2 regions of the Stenotrophomonas sp. Steno-Z10-BAI genome follow, and region 1 is predicted to be linked to the other one. Evidence: riboswitches for the same ligand, from Rfam matches in the RefSeq annotation. Region 1 holds a riboswitch; the other holds the start of a gene.

The links. Region 1 has a riboswitch for glycine ahead of gcvP (aminomethyl-transferring glycine dehydrogenase). Riboswitches for the same ligand answer to the same signal wherever they lie in the genome.
Region 2: linked by a shared signal. The riboswitch ahead of AC06E9_RS14325 (trimeric intracellular cation channel family protein) and the one ahead of gcvP (aminomethyl-transferring glycine dehydrogenase) in region 1 are both predicted to bind glycine.

The regions. Positions count from the first base shown of each region.
Region 1 is NZ_JBWJOZ010000001.1:453,127-461,031, forward strand. It holds gene AC06E9_RS02245 (siderophore-interacting protein) at 1-64, opposite strand, end outside; gene AC06E9_RS02250 (multidrug effflux MFS transporter) at 222-1,445, opposite strand; glycine riboswitch at 1,727-1,828, shown strand; gene gcvP (aminomethyl-transferring glycine dehydrogenase) at 1,917-4,796, shown strand; gene AC06E9_RS02260 (amino acid permease) at 5,521-6,912, opposite strand; gene AC06E9_RS02265 (AraC family transcriptional regulator) at 6,994-7,704, opposite strand; gene AC06E9_RS02270 (catalase) at 7,887-7,905, shown strand, end outside.
Region 2 is NZ_JBWJOZ010000005.1:271,720-279,624, forward strand. It holds gene AC06E9_RS14315 (MdtB/MuxB family multidrug efflux RND transporter permease subunit) at 1-2,847, opposite strand, end outside; gene AC06E9_RS14320 (MdtA/MuxA family multidrug efflux RND transporter periplasmic adaptor subunit) at 2,844-4,010, opposite strand; gene AC06E9_RS14325 (trimeric intracellular cation channel family protein) at 4,214-4,831, opposite strand; glycine riboswitch at 4,924-5,015, opposite strand; glycine riboswitch at 5,024-5,117, opposite strand; gene AC06E9_RS14330 (GIY-YIG nuclease family protein) at 5,162-5,431, shown strand; gene AC06E9_RS14335 (ribonuclease E inhibitor RraB) at 5,518-5,862, shown strand; gene AC06E9_RS14340 (NAD(P)/FAD-dependent oxidoreductase) at 5,863-7,155, opposite strand; gene AC06E9_RS14345 (NYN domain-containing protein) at 7,318-7,905, shown strand, end outside.

The DNA of each region.
Region 1 (7,905 bases):
GAGAGAGAACGGTGCGCTGCTTGAGCGCGACATCGAACAGGCGGTAGGTCTGATGGGCAGCCATGCAATCACCCTGAGTTGCGGCGGACGCGGCGTCCGCAGGGGAGCGTATTGGCTGTCGTGGAGCACGAACTGGCTGGCGAAGGCACAGGATACGCCGCAGTCGCGCAATGGCAATGCCGCCACGCCTGCGTTGTGTGCAGGCGTGGCATGCATGCGGCTCACTCGATGGGCGTGAGCAGGTCGCGGCGGCGTTCGCAGCGCCGCTCCCAGTACCAGAAGACGGCACCGATGGCGAAGAAGCCCGCGTAGCCCAAGGCCAGGTGCATCGGGCTGCTGCTGAGCATCGGCGAGACCACGCCGGCCACCACCGTGTTGATCATCAGCTGGATGAACATCTGCATCGAGGAGGCCAGGCCGCGCTGATGCGGGTACATGTCCAGCACGGCCAGCGCCAGGATCGGGAAGATCAAGGCCATGCCGACGCCGCCCAGGAAGATCGGCATCACCGCCCACGGCAGCGCGATCTGCGGTACCGATGCCACGTAGCCGAAGTTCAACAGCGCCGAGACCGCGCACAACGCAAACCCGATCGCGATCTGTCGCTGCGGCACGATCCGCCCGGCCATGCGCCCGGACAGGAACGAGCCCACGGTCATGCCGCCGATGGTGGGAATGAACAACCAGGCAAATCCGCCTTCGCCGAGCTTCAGGTGCTGCATCACGAACACCGGCGCCGAGGCGATATACAGGAAGATGCCGGAGAAATTGAACGCACCGGCTGCAGCAAGACGCAGCAGGCGCGCATTGGAACCCATCCGCGCATAGCTGCGCAGCAGTTCCCGCATCGACAGTGGCGTGCGCGCCTCGACCGGATGGGTTTCGGGCAGCCACTTGCCGGTGGCCAGCAGCAACACCACGCCGAACAGCACCAGGAACCAGAAGATCAACGGCCAGTCGCCGCCGCCGAGCAGGATCCAGCCACCGATGATCGGGGCGATCGCCGGGGCGACGCCGAAGATCATCGAGACCTGGCTCATCAAGCGCTGCGCGTCGGCACCGTGGTACAGATCGCGGATCACGGCGCGGCCGACGATCACACCCACACCGGCCGTCACGCCCTGCAGCGCGCGGAACACCAGCAAGGTGGTCATGTCCCGCGACAGCGCACAGCCGATCGAGGCGCCGATGAACAGCACCAGCCCACCGATGATCACCCGCTTGCGGCCGAACGCATCCGAGAGCGGGCCGTGGGCCAGGCTCATCAGGCCATAGAACAGCAGGTACACGCTGATGGTCTGCTGCACCGCAACCTGGTCCACCTGCATGCGGTCGCCCAGCAGCAGGAAGGCGGGAAAGATGGTGTCGATCGAGAACGGACCGAACATCGCCAGGCCTGCGAGCAGCAGGGCCAAGCGGCGGGTCGAGGGTGAGGCGGGCGTCATGCGGGCTTCCGTCAGCGGCCATGCGCACTGCACGGCGGGCGCCTGGCCCGGAACGGGCGGCGCCAGATGAATACGAGGATCCAGTGATCATAGGCCTTTGCCGCCCCCGGCACCATGCCCGGGCCGGGTTTCCGGGGTCCTGCGCGGCTGCGTATTCATGTGCCGGAAAGGCCCAGTGCCCGAAACGGCTGGGCTATAATCGCCGCGCTACATGGTGGGAGAAGCGGACACCCGCTGCCGAAGGCGCAACGCCCGTAATCGCTCAGGCCCGATACCACCCGTACCAAAACTCTGGAGAGACCGGCGAATGCCGGCGCCGAAGGGGCACGAAGCACGCCGATGCGCGCTTTTAAACTCTCAGGCAAAAGGACAGAGGGGCACCCAGGAAGACCGCAAGGTCCGGTGGATCGCTGTCGTCCGCGACGCGCCCTGGCCCGGCCGCCTTCCGAACGTGCGTGCCCACTCTCCGAGATGCCAGCCATGTCCCAGAACACCCCCTCCCTGCGCGAGCTTGAACACAGCCACGCGTTCGTCGAACGCCATATCGGCCCCAACGACGCCGAAATCGCGCAGATGCTCGACGTGGTCGGCCACGCCTCGCTGGACGCACTGACCGATGCGATCGTCCCGGCCGGCATCAAGTCGCCGGCACCGCTGGATCTGCCCGAGTCCCTCACCGAAGTGCAGGCGCTGGCCAAGATCCGCGCCATCGCCGACAAGAACCAGGTGTTCCGCACCTTCATCGGCCAGGGCTACTACGGCACGCTCACCCCGAACGTCATCCTGCGCAACGTGCTGGAAAACCCGGCGTGGTACACCGCCTACACCCCGTACCAGGCCGAGATTTCACAGGGCCGCATGGAAGCGCTGATCAACTTCCAGACCCTGTGCGCCGACCTCACCGGCATGGAGATCGCCAACGCTTCGCTGCTGGATGAAGCCACCGCCGCCGCCGAAGCGATGACGCTGGCCAAGCGCTCGGCCAAGTCGAAGTCCGATACCTTCTTCGTGCACGACGCCGTGCACCCGCAGACGCTGGAACTGCTGCGCACCCGCGCCGAGCCGATGGGCATCGTGCTGCGCGTGGGCACCCCGGCCGAGGCGATGGAAGCCGAAGCCTACGGCGTGCTGCTGCAGTACCCGGATACCTTCGGCCATATCGGCGATTACAAGGCGCTGGCCGATGCCGTGCACGCGCGCGGTGGCCTGGTCGCCGTGGCCACCGACCTGCTGGCGCTGACCCTGATCGCCGCCCCCGGCGAATGGGGCGCGGACATCGTGGTCGGCAACTCGCAGCGCTTCGGCGTGCCGTTCGGCTTCGGCGGCCCGCATGCCGCTTTCATGGCCTGCCGCGACGCCTACAAGCGCTCGATGCCGGGCCGCCTGATCGGTGTCTCGGTCGATGCGCAGGGCAACGCTGCCTACCGCTTGACGCTGCAGACCCGCGAGCAGCACATCCGCCGCGAGAAGGCGACCTCCAACATCTGCACCGCGCAGGTGCTGCTGGCGGTGATGGCCTCGATGTACGCCGTGTACCACGGCCCGGAAGGCCTGACCCGCATCGCCCGTCGCACCCACCGTCTGGCCGCGATCCTGGCCGCCGCACTGCGCGGCGCCGGCGTCAACGTGGGCGAGCACTTCTTCGACACCCTGCACGTCAAGGATGTGGACGCCAAGGCGATCCACGCCAAGGCTGCGGCGGCGCGCATCAACCTGCGTGCGATCGACAGCGATGCGGTCGGCATCAGCCTGGACGAAACCGCGACCCGCGCCGACATCGTCGCGCTCGGCCAGCTGTTCGGTGCCACGGTCGACGTGGATGCACTGGATGCGGCCACCGCCGATGCGTTGCCGGCCGATCTGGTGCGCACCAGCGAATTCCTGACCCACCCGGTGTTCAACACCCACCACAGCGAACACGAACTGCTGCGTTACCTGCGCTCGCTGGCGGACAAGGACCTGGCGATGGATCGCACCATGATCCCGCTGGGCAGTTGCACCATGAAGCTCAACGCCACCGCCGAGATGATCCCGGTGACCTGGCCGGAGTTCGCCAACATCCATCCGCTGGCCCCGGCCGACCAGGCTACCGGCTACAAGGAACTGATCGACGGCCTGGAAGCGATGCTGGTCGAGTGCACCGGTTACGACGCGGTGAGCCTGCAGCCGAACTCCGGCGCGCAGGGCGAGTACGCCGGCCTGCTGGCGATCCGCGCCTACCACCGCTCGCGCGGCGAGGGCCATCGCGACGTCTGCCTGATCCCGGATTCGGCGCACGGCACCAACCCGGCCTCGGCGCAGATGTGCGGCATGAAGGTCGTGGTGACCAAGACCGATGCCAACGGCAACGTCGACCTGGAGGACATCCGGGTCAACGCGGAGAAGTACAGCGACCGCCTGGCCGCGCTGATGATCACCTACCCGTCCACGCATGGCGTGTTCGAGGAAGAGGTGGTGGAGATCTGCGAGATCGTGCACAAGCACGGCGGCCAGGTGTACACCGACGGCGCCAACATGAACGCCCTGGTCGGCGTGGCCAAGCCCGGCAAGTGGGGCTCGGACGTCTCGCACCTGAACCTGCACAAGACCTTCTGCATCCCGCACGGCGGCGGTGGCCCGGGTGTCGGCCCGTGTGCGGTCAAGTCGCACCTCGCCCCGTTCCTGCCGAAGGTGCTGGGCGGCGAAGGCGATGTCGGCATGGTCAGCGCGGCCAGCTTCGGCAGCGCCTCGATCCTGCCGATCAGCTGGATGTACATCACGCTGATGGGCACCGCCGGCCTGCGCAAGGCAACCCAGGTGGCCCTGCTCAACGCCAACTACATCGCCAAGCGCCTGGCCCCGCACTTCAAGACCCTGTACACCGGCCGCAACGGCCTGGTGGCGCACGAGTGCATCCTGGACGTGCGACCGCTGGAGAAGACCTCCGGCATCGGCGCCGAGGACGTGGCCAAGCGCCTGATCGATTTCGGCTTCCACGCCCCGACCCTGAGCTTCCCGGTCGCCGGCACGCTGATGGTGGAACCGACCGAGAGCGAATCGCTGCACGAGCTGGATCGCTTCATCAACGCGATGATCCAGATCCGTGAGGAAATCGCCGCGATCGAAGACGGCCGTCTGGACCGCGAGGACAACCCGCTCAAGCACGCACCGCACACCGCCACGGCGGTCTCGGCCAGCGAGTGGGCCCACGCCTACCCGCGCGAGCTGGCGGCCTTCCCGCTGGCCAGCCTGCGCCAGCAGAAGTACTGGCCGCCGGTGGCACGCGTGGACAACGTCTACGGCGACAAGAACGTGATGTGCGCCTGCATCCCGGTCGATGCGTACAAGGAAGACGAGGGCGTGGAGGTCTGAGCCTCCCTGCCCTGACGCAACAGCAGACGGCCCGCGCAAGCGGGCCGTTTTTGTTATGGGCTGCTGCCGACTCCCCGTCTCCCGGCTCCTGCGCGCCGTGGAGGAGAGCCGCCTTTGGATTCTGCCGGCTGGCGGGGCTGTGTGGGTTCGCGGGACACGCCGTGAATCCGTCCATGGAGGCTCATGTCGCGCCATCCATGGCGCTCATGGTCCCGCCAACCCCCACACCCCCGCCCTCGACAGCCTGTCGGCCGCCCATGAAAAAACAAACGCAGATGCCCTGCGGCGGAGATGAGCGTCAGTAGGTCATGCCGTCGTCGCGTCACGTTGCAGTCAATCACCCAGGCATCAGCATCAGCATCAGCATCTGCATCGGCGTTGAACATCGAGCACTGTGCATCGAGCATCGAGCATCGAGCACTGAGTACTTGGCACTGAGCACTGAGAATTGAGATGAACGCCGAGTATCCAGATTCGAGAAGCGAGCAGCGCAGCACCAGCTCGGCTGCTTTCTGCTTTGGACTTTCTGCTTTGGACTTTCCATCGCCCACCAGCCCCCTGTCAAAGGGTGGGCACGGGTGGGTTGGCGGGACCGTGTGTTGCCATGGATGGCAACACACGAGCCTACAGGGACGTACTTGCGGCGGGTCCCGACAACCCACCCGTGCCCGCCCCAACCAGCGGACCCCAAAACCTGCGGCTGTTAGCTGTTAGCTGTTAGCTGTTAGCTGTTAGCTGTAGCACGCACCCGACGCGCGATCTCACTGCTCGCCGCAATCACCACCGTCAGCGCCGCCATCGACAGGAACTGCACCCGCGTGTGCGCTTCGGACAGCAACAGACCGAAGATCAGCGCCAGCACCCCCAACCCGATCACCGTCAGATACGGATATCCCGCCATCCGGAACGGCAACCGCGTCCCATCCCGGTTCGCACGATGGCGCAGAATCAACTGCGACAGCAACGAAATCGTCCACACCAACAGACACGTCGAGCCCACGATGTTGAGCAGCACCGGCAACACCTTGTCCGGGAACACCAGCTCCATCACCGTCGCCGCAAAACCGAACAGCACACTGGCCAGCACCGCGATGATCGGCACCTGGCGCGGATCGGTCCAGCCCAGCACCGCCGGCGCCTCGCGGCGCTGCGCCAGCGAATACATCATCCGCGACGCACCGTAGAGATTGGCGTTCAACGCCGACAGCAGCGCGATCACCGCGATCAGCGTGATCGCCGTCGCCGCGCCCGGAATCTTGGCCGCTTCCAGCACCGCCGCGAACGGCGACCTGAGTGCCTCGCTGGTCCACGGGACCACCGCGATGATCACGCTCAGCGAGCCGATGTAGAACACCAGGATGCGCCAGGCCACGGTGCGGATCGCACGGGCGATGCTGCGCTCAGGATCTTCGGTTTCGGCCGCGGCCACCGCCACGATCTCGGTGCCGCCAAAGGCGAATATCACCACCAGCAGCGCCGCGCCGATCCCGGCCAGGCCCTTGGGCATGAAGCCACCGTGCTCGGTGAAGTTGCGCAGGCCCGGCGAGGCCACGTCCGGCAGCCAGCCCATCAGCAGCGCCACGCCGATCAGGATGAAGCCGACGATCGCGGCGACTTTGAGGATCGCGAACCAGAATTCGAACTCGCCGAAGTTCTTCACCCCGAGCAGATTGATGGCGGTGAAGAACAGCATGAAGGCCAGCGCCGCCATCGGCACCGGAATCGCCGGCCACACCGTGGCGAGCAGGCCGGCCGCACCGACCGCTTCAGCGGCGATCACGATCACCAGCTGCACCCACCACAGCCAGCCCACCGTGGCGCCGGCGGTGGCGCCCATGGCGTCGGCGGCGTAGACCGAGAACGCGCCGCTGGTCGGCTTGGCCGCGGCCATTTCGCCGAGCGCGTTCATCACGATGATCACCAGCGCGCCGGCGACCAGATACGACAGCAGGACCGCCGGGCCGGCGGCCTGGACGCCCACCCCGGAACCGAGGAACAGGCCGGCGCCGATCGCGCTGCCCAGGCCCATCATGATCAACTGGCGGGGCTTGAGCGCGTGTCCCAGGCGGGTATCGGCGGGCGGAGTGGCAGGAGCCGGAGTCTGGGATGCGGGCATCGGAATCGATTGGCGGGCAACAAGTGCGACACCATACCCTGTCGGCCGCGCGACGGCATAGGCCGGAAGCCCCACCCCGCCTCAGGCAGCGGCACGCTCGCCGATCTGGGCACGGTAGGCCCGCGGCGACAGCCCGACCTCGGCCTTGAACTTGCGGGTGAAGGCGCTCTGGTCGGTGAAGCCGCAGGCCTGGCCGATGCTGGCGATGCTGTCCGGGCCATGCAGCAGGTGCACCGCCATCTGGATGCGCAAGCGGGTCAACACCTGTTGCGGGGTCATCTGGAACACCTTGCGGAAGGTGCGCTCCAGCTTGGACAGCGAGAACCCGGTGATGTCCAGCAGGGTCTGCATGCGCACGTTGTCGGCGTAATGCGCATTCAGATGGGCAAGGGCCAGGCGCAGCTGCTCGTACTGGGTGCCCAGGCTGTCCTTCTGGCCCAGGTCGCGCGAGATCCCGATCAGCCCGCGGATCTGCCCCTCCACCAGCAGCGGCCGCTTGCAGGTCAGGCACCAGCCCGGCTCGCGGTTGGCGAACAGATGCAGTTCCATCAGGTTTTCGATGACCTTGCCAGCCAGCACCTGCTCATCCTGGGTGGCGTAGTCCGCGCCCAGCCCGGTCGGATAGATCTCCGCCGCGGTGCGTCCGATCACGTCCTTGCGCGACTTCAGGCCCAGCCGGCGCAGCATGGTCTGGTTGATATGCGTGTAGCGCCCGTCGCAGTCCTTCATGAAGAACAGGACGTCGGGGATCGCATCAAACAGGGCTTCGATGTCGGCGGGTTCAACGCGCATGCGGTTGGGGAGAACAGGGGAAGACGCGCCCAAGGATACCTGCCCGCACGCGCGCCACCCAGCGCCGGGGCACCGCATGTGAAGCGCGGGTGCAAGCAGCGCCCGGTTTTCGCACCCTCGATTAACGCCCCGGCCGCCAGTGTGAAGCGATCCCCCTTCCCGCCAGCTCCCGGAGTCGCCTCATGGCCGCCAGCAAGAAAA
Region 2 (7,905 bases), on a different contig from region 1:
CTGACGTGGCGCCATGCCGTGCTCGCGCTCGGCCTCCAGCGCGAAGTCGATCATCATGATCGCGTTCTTCTTGACCAGCCCGATCAGCAGCACGATGCCGATCACCGCGATCAGGTCCAGGCTGCGCCCGCTGACCAGCAACGCAAGCAACGCGCCCACCGTGGCCGAGGGCAGGGTGGAGAGAATGGTGATCGGATGGATGAAGCTCTCATAGAGCACGCCCAGCACCAGGTACATCACCACCACCGCGGCCAGCACCAGCCACAACGTGCTCGACAGCGACGCGCGGAACGCATCGGCCGCCCCCTGCAGGCGAAGCTCTACGCTGGCCGGCAGGCCGATCGCGGCGCGTGCGCCTTCGATGGCCTGCACCGCTTCGCCCAGCGATGCCTGCGGGGCGAGGTTGAAGGAGAACGTCACCGCCGGGAACTGGCCGACATGGTTGATCAGCAGCTGCGCGGGGCGCTGTTCGATCCGGGCGATGCCGCCCAGCGGCACCTGCCGCCCGTCCGGCCCGGTGACGTGCAGGCGGGCGATCGCATCCGGGCCGAAAGCCACGTCGGGGCGCGCTTCCAGCACCACGCGGTACTGGTTGGCCTGGGTGAAGATGGTCGAGATCTGGCGCTGCCCGAACGCGTCGTACAGCGCATCGGCAATGGTCTCCACGCTGATCCCCAGCCGCGCCGCGGCGACCCGGTCGATCACCACATGCGCCTGCAGGCCTTGGTTCTGCAGATCACTGGCGACGTCGGCCAGTGCCGGTGCCTGCTGCAGATGCGCGAGCAGGCGCGGCGTCCACGTCTCCAGCTGCGCGATATCCGGGCTGGTCAGGGTGAACTGGTATTGGGTACGGCTGATCCGGTCTTCGATGCCCAGTTCCTGCACCGGTTGCAGATACAGTCTGATGCCCGGGACATGCGCCACGCGCTGCTGCAGCCGCGCGATGATCGCCTGCGCATCGGCATCGCGCTGTGCGTGCGGTTTCAATTCGATCAGAAGACGCCCGCTGTTGAGCGTGGCGTTGTTGCCGTCCACGCCGATGAACGAGGACAGGCTGGCCACGTCCTCATCCTCCAGCAACGCCGCCGACAACGCCTGCTGGCGCTGCGCCATCGCCTGGAAGGAGATCGACTGCGGTGCCTCGCTGATGCCCTGGATCAGCCCGGCATCCTGCACCGGGAAGAAGCCCTTGGGCACCCACACGTACAGCAGCGCCGTCAGCACCAGTGTGGCGACAGTGGCGGCCAGCATCAGCGGCTGGCGCTGCAGCACCCAGTGCAGCTGGCGATCGTAGACCGCCACCACGCGGTCGAACGGGTCGCCCTGCTGCGCCGATTCCTGCCCATCGGCATCGCGACGGGTGGCGTGGCCGGCCTTGAGCAGGCGCGCGCACATCATCGGCGTCAGCGTCAGCGAGACCAGCAGCGAGATGCCGATCGCCACCGCCAAGGTGATCGCGAATTCGTGGAACAGCTTGCCGACCACGTCGGCCATGAACAGCAGGGGGATCAGCACCGCGATCAGCGACAGGGTCAGCGAGATCAGGGTGAAGCCGATCTGCCTGGCGCCCTTCAGTGCTGCCTGCATCGGCGTGGCACCGCGCTCCAGATGACGGGCGATGTTCTCCAGCATCACGATCGCATCGTCCACCACGAAACCGGTGGCGATGGTCAGCGCCATCAGCGTGAGGTTGTTGAGCGAGAAGCCGGCCAGCAGCATCACCCCGAACGTGCCGACCAGCGACAGCGGGACCGCGATGCTGGGAATGATCGTGGCCGGGATGTTGCGCAGGAACAGGAAGGTGACCATCACCACCAGCGCGATCGCGATCAGCAGCTCGTGCTGCACGCCACGGATGGACGCGCGGATCGATTCGGTGCGATCGCTGAGGATGGCCACATCCACACCGGCCGGCAGCGAGGATTGCAGCTGCGGCAGCAGCGCACGCACCTGGTCGACCACGGCGATGACGTTCGCGCCGGGCTGGCGCTGGATGTTGATCAGCACGGCCGGGGTGGTGCCCGACCACGCGGCGAGCTGGCGGTTCTCGGCGCCGTCTTCGATGGTGGCCACGTCGCCCAGACGCAGCGGTGCGCCATCCTTCCAGGCCAGGATCAGGGCGCGGTACTCGGCCACCGAGCGCATCTGATCGTTGGCATCGAGCATGATCGCGCGGGTCGGCCCGTCGAAGCTGCCCTTGGGCAGGTTGACGTTGGCCGTGCCGATCGCGGTGCGGATGCTGGCCATGCTCAGCCCGTTGGCGGCCAGCGCGGACGGATTGACCTGGATGCGCACCGCCGGGCGCTGCCCACCAGCGAGGCTGACCAGCCCGACCCCAGGCAGCTGCGAGAGCCGCTGCGCCATGCGGGTATCGACCAGATCGTGCACCTGCGGGAGCGAGAGGCCCTGCGAGGTCACTGCCAGGGTCAGGATCGGGGTGTCGGCCGGGTTGACCTTGCGGTACACCGGCGGCACCGGCAGGTCGTCGGGCAGGAAGCTGTCGGCGGCGTTGATCGCGGCCTGCACTTCCTGCTCGGCCACGCCGAGCGCGACCTCCAGCGAGAACTGCAGGGTGATCACCGACGCGCCGCCGGAGCTGGTCGAGGACATCTGCTTCAGGCCGGGAATCTGCCCGAGCTGGCGTTCCAGCGGCGCGGTGACCGCGCTGGTGGTGACATCCGGGCTGGCGCCGGGATACAGCGTGGTGATCTGGATGATCGGGTAATCGACCTGCGGCAGTGCCGCGACCGGCAGCAGGCGGTAGGCCATCACGCCGGACAGCAGCAGCGCCACCATCAGCAGCGTGGTCGCGACCGGGCGCTCGATGAAGGGGCGCGAGAGGTTCATGCGCCGGTCCGTGGCGGGTCCTGCTCCACCACCTCGACCTTGGCGCCTTCGCGCAGCCCGTCGATGCCTTCCACCACCACGCGCTCGCCGGCCTTGAGGCCTTCGCGCACCGAGACGCGTTCGCCATCGGCCGGGCCGAGCACCACGGTGCGCAGCGATGAGGTGTCATCGGCCGCGATCACATAGACGTAGCTGCCCTTGCTGCCGAACTGCACGGCGGCATTGGGAATCACCACCGCATCGCTGCTGCTGACCTGCAGACGCACGTTGACGAACTGGTTGGGGAACAGTGATTCATCGGTATTGGCGAACTGCGCGCGCAGTTTCAGCGTGCCGGTGGCGGTATCGATGCGGTTGTCCAGGCTGGAGAGCACCCCGTCGCCCAGTGCAGTGCGCTCCTCGCGGTCCCAGGCTTCCACGGTCAGCCGGGGATTGGCGCGTGCGGCAGCCACCACCGCCGGCAGGTCCGGCTCGGGCACGGTGAACAGCACGCTGATCGGGGTGGTCTGGGTGATGGTGGCCAGCGGCTCGGTATCGCCACTGCGCACCAGGTTGCCGACATCGACGTTGCGCAGGCCCATGCGCCCGGCCACCGGTGCGGTGATGCGGGTGTACTGCAGCTGCAGGCGTGCTTCATCCACCGCCGCCTGGTCGGTCTGGCGGCGGCCCTGCAGCTGGCGGACCTTGCTCTGCTGATCACTGAGGTCCTGCGCGGAGACGAAGTGCTTGCTTTGCAGTTCGGCGAAGCGCTTGAGCTGGCTTTCGGCATTGTCCAACTCGGCCAGGTTCTGCTGCTGGGTACCCAGCGCACGCGAGAGCTGCACCTGGAACGGGCGCGGATCGATCTCGGCCAGCAGCTCGCCGGCGGTGACGTGCTGGCCCTCGGAGAATGCCAGCCGCAGCAGCTCGCCATCCACGCGGCTGCGGATGCTCACCGTATGCAGCGGGGTCACCGTGCCCAGCGCTTTCAGGCGCACCACCAGGTCTTCCTGCGTCGCGGTGGCCACACGCACCGGGGTCGGCTGCGGACCCCCGGACGGGCCGGCGGCGGGGGCGGGCGAGAGCAGTTTCCATGCAGCGATGGCGGCCAGGCCGACACCGGCAGCGATCAACAGCGGTGTGGCGAAACGACGGCGAGACGACGGGGGCGTTGAAGCGGACATACGCATCCTGCGCACCCTCCACCGGAGCAGTGCGTCCATGGGGACCGGCCGACGGCGGCAGGTCAACGGGGGAGAGGGTGTCTGGCGGGGCAGCGGGTGGAACACCGCCGCGTGGCTGGATGCCGTTCGAATGGAACGGGAGCGCCATGATACAGGGCCGGGCCGCTCAAGCTCCCGTGACCTTGGTCATGCCCGCGGGTGCGTCAATGCACCTCGTCGCGGTACACGAACTTCGGCATTTCCCACTTGAAGTGGATGGCCAGCAGGCGGAACAGGAAGCCGCCGCCCAGGCACCACAGCGTGGCCGCGTTGAGCGACACGCCGAGTTCCAGCAGGGCCAGGTAGGCCGCGCCGGTGAGCAGGGTGATCACCGCATACAGTTCTTTCTGGAAGATCAGCGGCACCTCGTTGCACAACACATCGCGCAGCACGCCGCCGAACGCACCGGTCAGCATGCCGGCGATCAGGATGATCGGCACGGTGTGCCCGCCCTCGCGCGCGACCGCGCAGCCGATCAGGGTGAACGCGATCAGGCCCAGGCCATCGAGCACCAGGAAGGTGCGCCGGAAGTGATGCATCCAGCGCGCCACCCAGGTCGCGATCAGTGCCGCGCAGATGGTGAAGCCCAGGTACTCCGGGTGCTTCACCCAGCCCAGCGGGTAGTGGCCGAGCACGATGTCGCGCAGCGAGCCGCCGCCGAGCGCGGTGACGCAGGCGATGATGACCACGCCGAACAGGTCCATGCGGCGGCGACCGGCCGACAGCGCGCCGGTCATGGCTTCGGCCGAGATGGCGATGAGGTAGATCAGGGAGAGCAGCATGGGGGGCTCCGGGAAACACGTCAGGCGGGGGACGGAAACGCACACGCCTCACGCCAGCGCCGCTGCACTGTCGTGGGGTGGGATTCCGTTGCCGCTCCCGCTGTCCTTTTGCCTGAGAGTTCGGTGGCCAAAGCCACGTGCCCCTTCGGCGGGTCATTGAAGACCTCTCTCCAGATCGGCGTGTCGGATGCATGGTTGGTGGCTGTGCAGCCACCGGCCTGAGCGATTATGGGAGCCTGCGCCTTCGGCGGGCGCCAGCGCGGCGCCTCTCTCCTGCATCCGGGGCGGATTCTAGCAGCCGCCGGGCCCGTGCCGGGGGATAATCCCGGTATGCCCGCTGAACCCGCCCTCTGGTACCTATACCTGCTTGAATGCCGCAACGGCAGCTATTACGCCGGCATCAGCAACGACGTGGACGCGCGCTTCCAGGCCCATCTGGCCGGCAAAGGGGCGAAATACACCCGGGCCAACCCGCCGGTGAAGGTGCTGGCGATGCGCGCCTACCCGGACCGCGCGGCGGCGTCGAAGGCCGAGTGGCAGCTCAAGCGGCAACCGCGCGAGCGCAAGCTGGCGTGGCTGGCGCTGCCCGATCCCACGTAGCCCCGCGTGCGGGTTGTTCGGGCCTTCGTTGGCGGCATACCATCGACCCTCGTTCGTTGATCCGCTTGCCCAAGCCCTGGAGTGCCATGTCCCGCGATCTGTCGTTGTACCCGGAAGATGAGAATGGCGATGTGCTCTGGAACATGCTGCAGGACGGCGATGATCTGACGATTCCGCGCGAGGTGGATTTCGCGCTGATCTTCCCGACCCAGGATGTGGCGATCGCCTTCGCCGTGCACCTGCTCAAGAACGACCAGAAGGTGTCCTTCGCCGCCTACGACGGCAACGATGACTACCCGTGGCAGGTGGTGGTGCATCCGCTGATGCTGCCGACCCACCAGAACATCGCCGGCTTCGAAGGTCTGCTGGCCAGCGAGGCGGTCTCCTACAGCGGCCAGGTGGATGGCTGGGGATGTCTGTCGCAGGGATGATCAGGGCGTGGGCGGTCGTTTCGGCCGGCGATCGTCCTGTGCATCGCCGAAGATGATCCGCGCGCTGCGCTGATAGCTCCAGTACGCCACCGCCCAGTTCAACAGCACCACCACGCGGTTGCGGAAGCCGATCAGGAAGAACACGTGCGCGGCCAGCCAGAACCACCAGGCCAGCACGCCGGAGAGCTGCAGCCGGCCGAGGTGGACGATCGCCGCCATGCGGCCGATGGTCGCCAGGTTGCCGAAGTCCTGGTATTTGAACGCACCCGGCGCGGGCTTGCCGGCCAGGCGTGCCTGGACGGTGGTGGCCACGTGCTTGCCCATCTGCTTGGCCGCCGGCGCGACGCCGGGCACCGGCTTGCCGTCGGCCTGGGTCAGTGCCGCCAGGTCACCGGCAACGAATATCTCCGGGTGGCCCTCCAGGGTAAGGTCAGGCTGCACCGGCACGCGGCCGGCGCGGTCCAGTGGCACCTCCAACGTACGTGCCAGCGGTGAGGCGGCGACACCGGCGGCCCAGACCACGGTGCGGGCCTCGACGAAGCGCTCGCCAAGCTGGAAGCCTTCGGCATTGATGTCGCTGACGGGCGTGCCGGTGAGCACTTCCACGCCCAGCTTTTCCAGCTGCCGCCGCGCCTTGAGCGAGAGCACCTCGGGGAAGGTGGACAGCACGCGCGGGCCGGCTTCGACCAGGCGGACCTTGGCCGAGGCGGGATCGATATGGCGGAACTCATTGCGCAGCGTATGCCGTGCGATCTCGGCCAGGGTGCCGGCCAGTTCCACGCCGGTGGGGCCGCCACCGACCACGGCGAAACTCAGCCACGCCGCTTTGCGCGCGGGATCGGGTTCGGCCTCGGCGCGCTCGAAGGCGAGCAGCAGCTTGCGGCGCAGCGCGATGGCATCGTCCAGCGTCTTCAGGCCCGGCGCATCGGCGGCCCATTCGTCGTGGCCGAAGTAGGCATGGGTGGCGCCGGTGCACAGCATCAGGGTGTCGTACGTAATCTGCGTGCCATCGGCCAGCGTCGCGGTGCGCGCGGCCTTGTCGATGCCGGTCACTTCACCCAGGCGCACTTCGACATTGCGCTGGTGACCGAGGATGTGGCGCAGCGGCGCGGCGATATCCGGCGCGGACAGGCCTGCGGTGGCCACCTGGTAGAGCAGCGGCTGGAACAGATGATGGTTGCGACGGTCCACCAGGGTGATGCGCACGTGCGCCGAGGCGAGGGCACGGGTGGCCCAGAGGCCGGCAAAACCGCCACCGATGATGAGCAGGTGGGGCGTGGGATCGCGGGTCATGCTTCACTCCTTGGCGGGCGCCGGAGGGGGGCGGCGCAGGTCGTCTCGTGATGCGGCCCATGGTCGCACGTGAAGCGCGATGTTCACGTCGATGGCCGATACTGGGTTCAGGGGCCATCGCGCTTGCCCGATGGCCGATCCGATCCCGCCCAGGAGACCGAGATGTCCGAACCGGAAAAGCGCATCGCCCTGCTGATCGATGCCGACAACGCACCCTCTTCCAAGATCGATGCGGTGCTGGCTGAAGTCGCCCGCTACGGTGTGGCCAATGTCCGCCGTGCCTACGGCAACTGGAAGAGCCCGCGGCTGAAAGGGTGGGAGTCCGTGCTGCACGAGTACGCGATCCGCCCGATCCAGCAGTTCGCCTACAGCCGTGGCAAGAATGCCTCGGACATGGCGATGGTGATCGACGCGATGGACATGCTGTACGCACGCAATCTGGATGGCTTTGCGATCGTCTCCAGCGATGCGGATTTCACCCCGCTGGTGATGCGCCTGCTGACCGACGGGGTGAAGGTGTACGGCTTCGGCGAGAAGAAAACGCCCGAGCCGTTCGTCAACGCGTGCTCGAAGTTCACCTACATCGAGGCGCTGGGCCAACCCCATGCGGCCGATCAGGAGGTGGAGCAGGACAACGAGGAAACCCGCCCGCGCAAGAGCGGCCCGGAGCTGCGCAACGATACCCGGCTGGTGCAGATGCTGCGCCGCGCGGTGACCTCGGCCGAAGCCGAGGATGGCTGGTCGCATCTC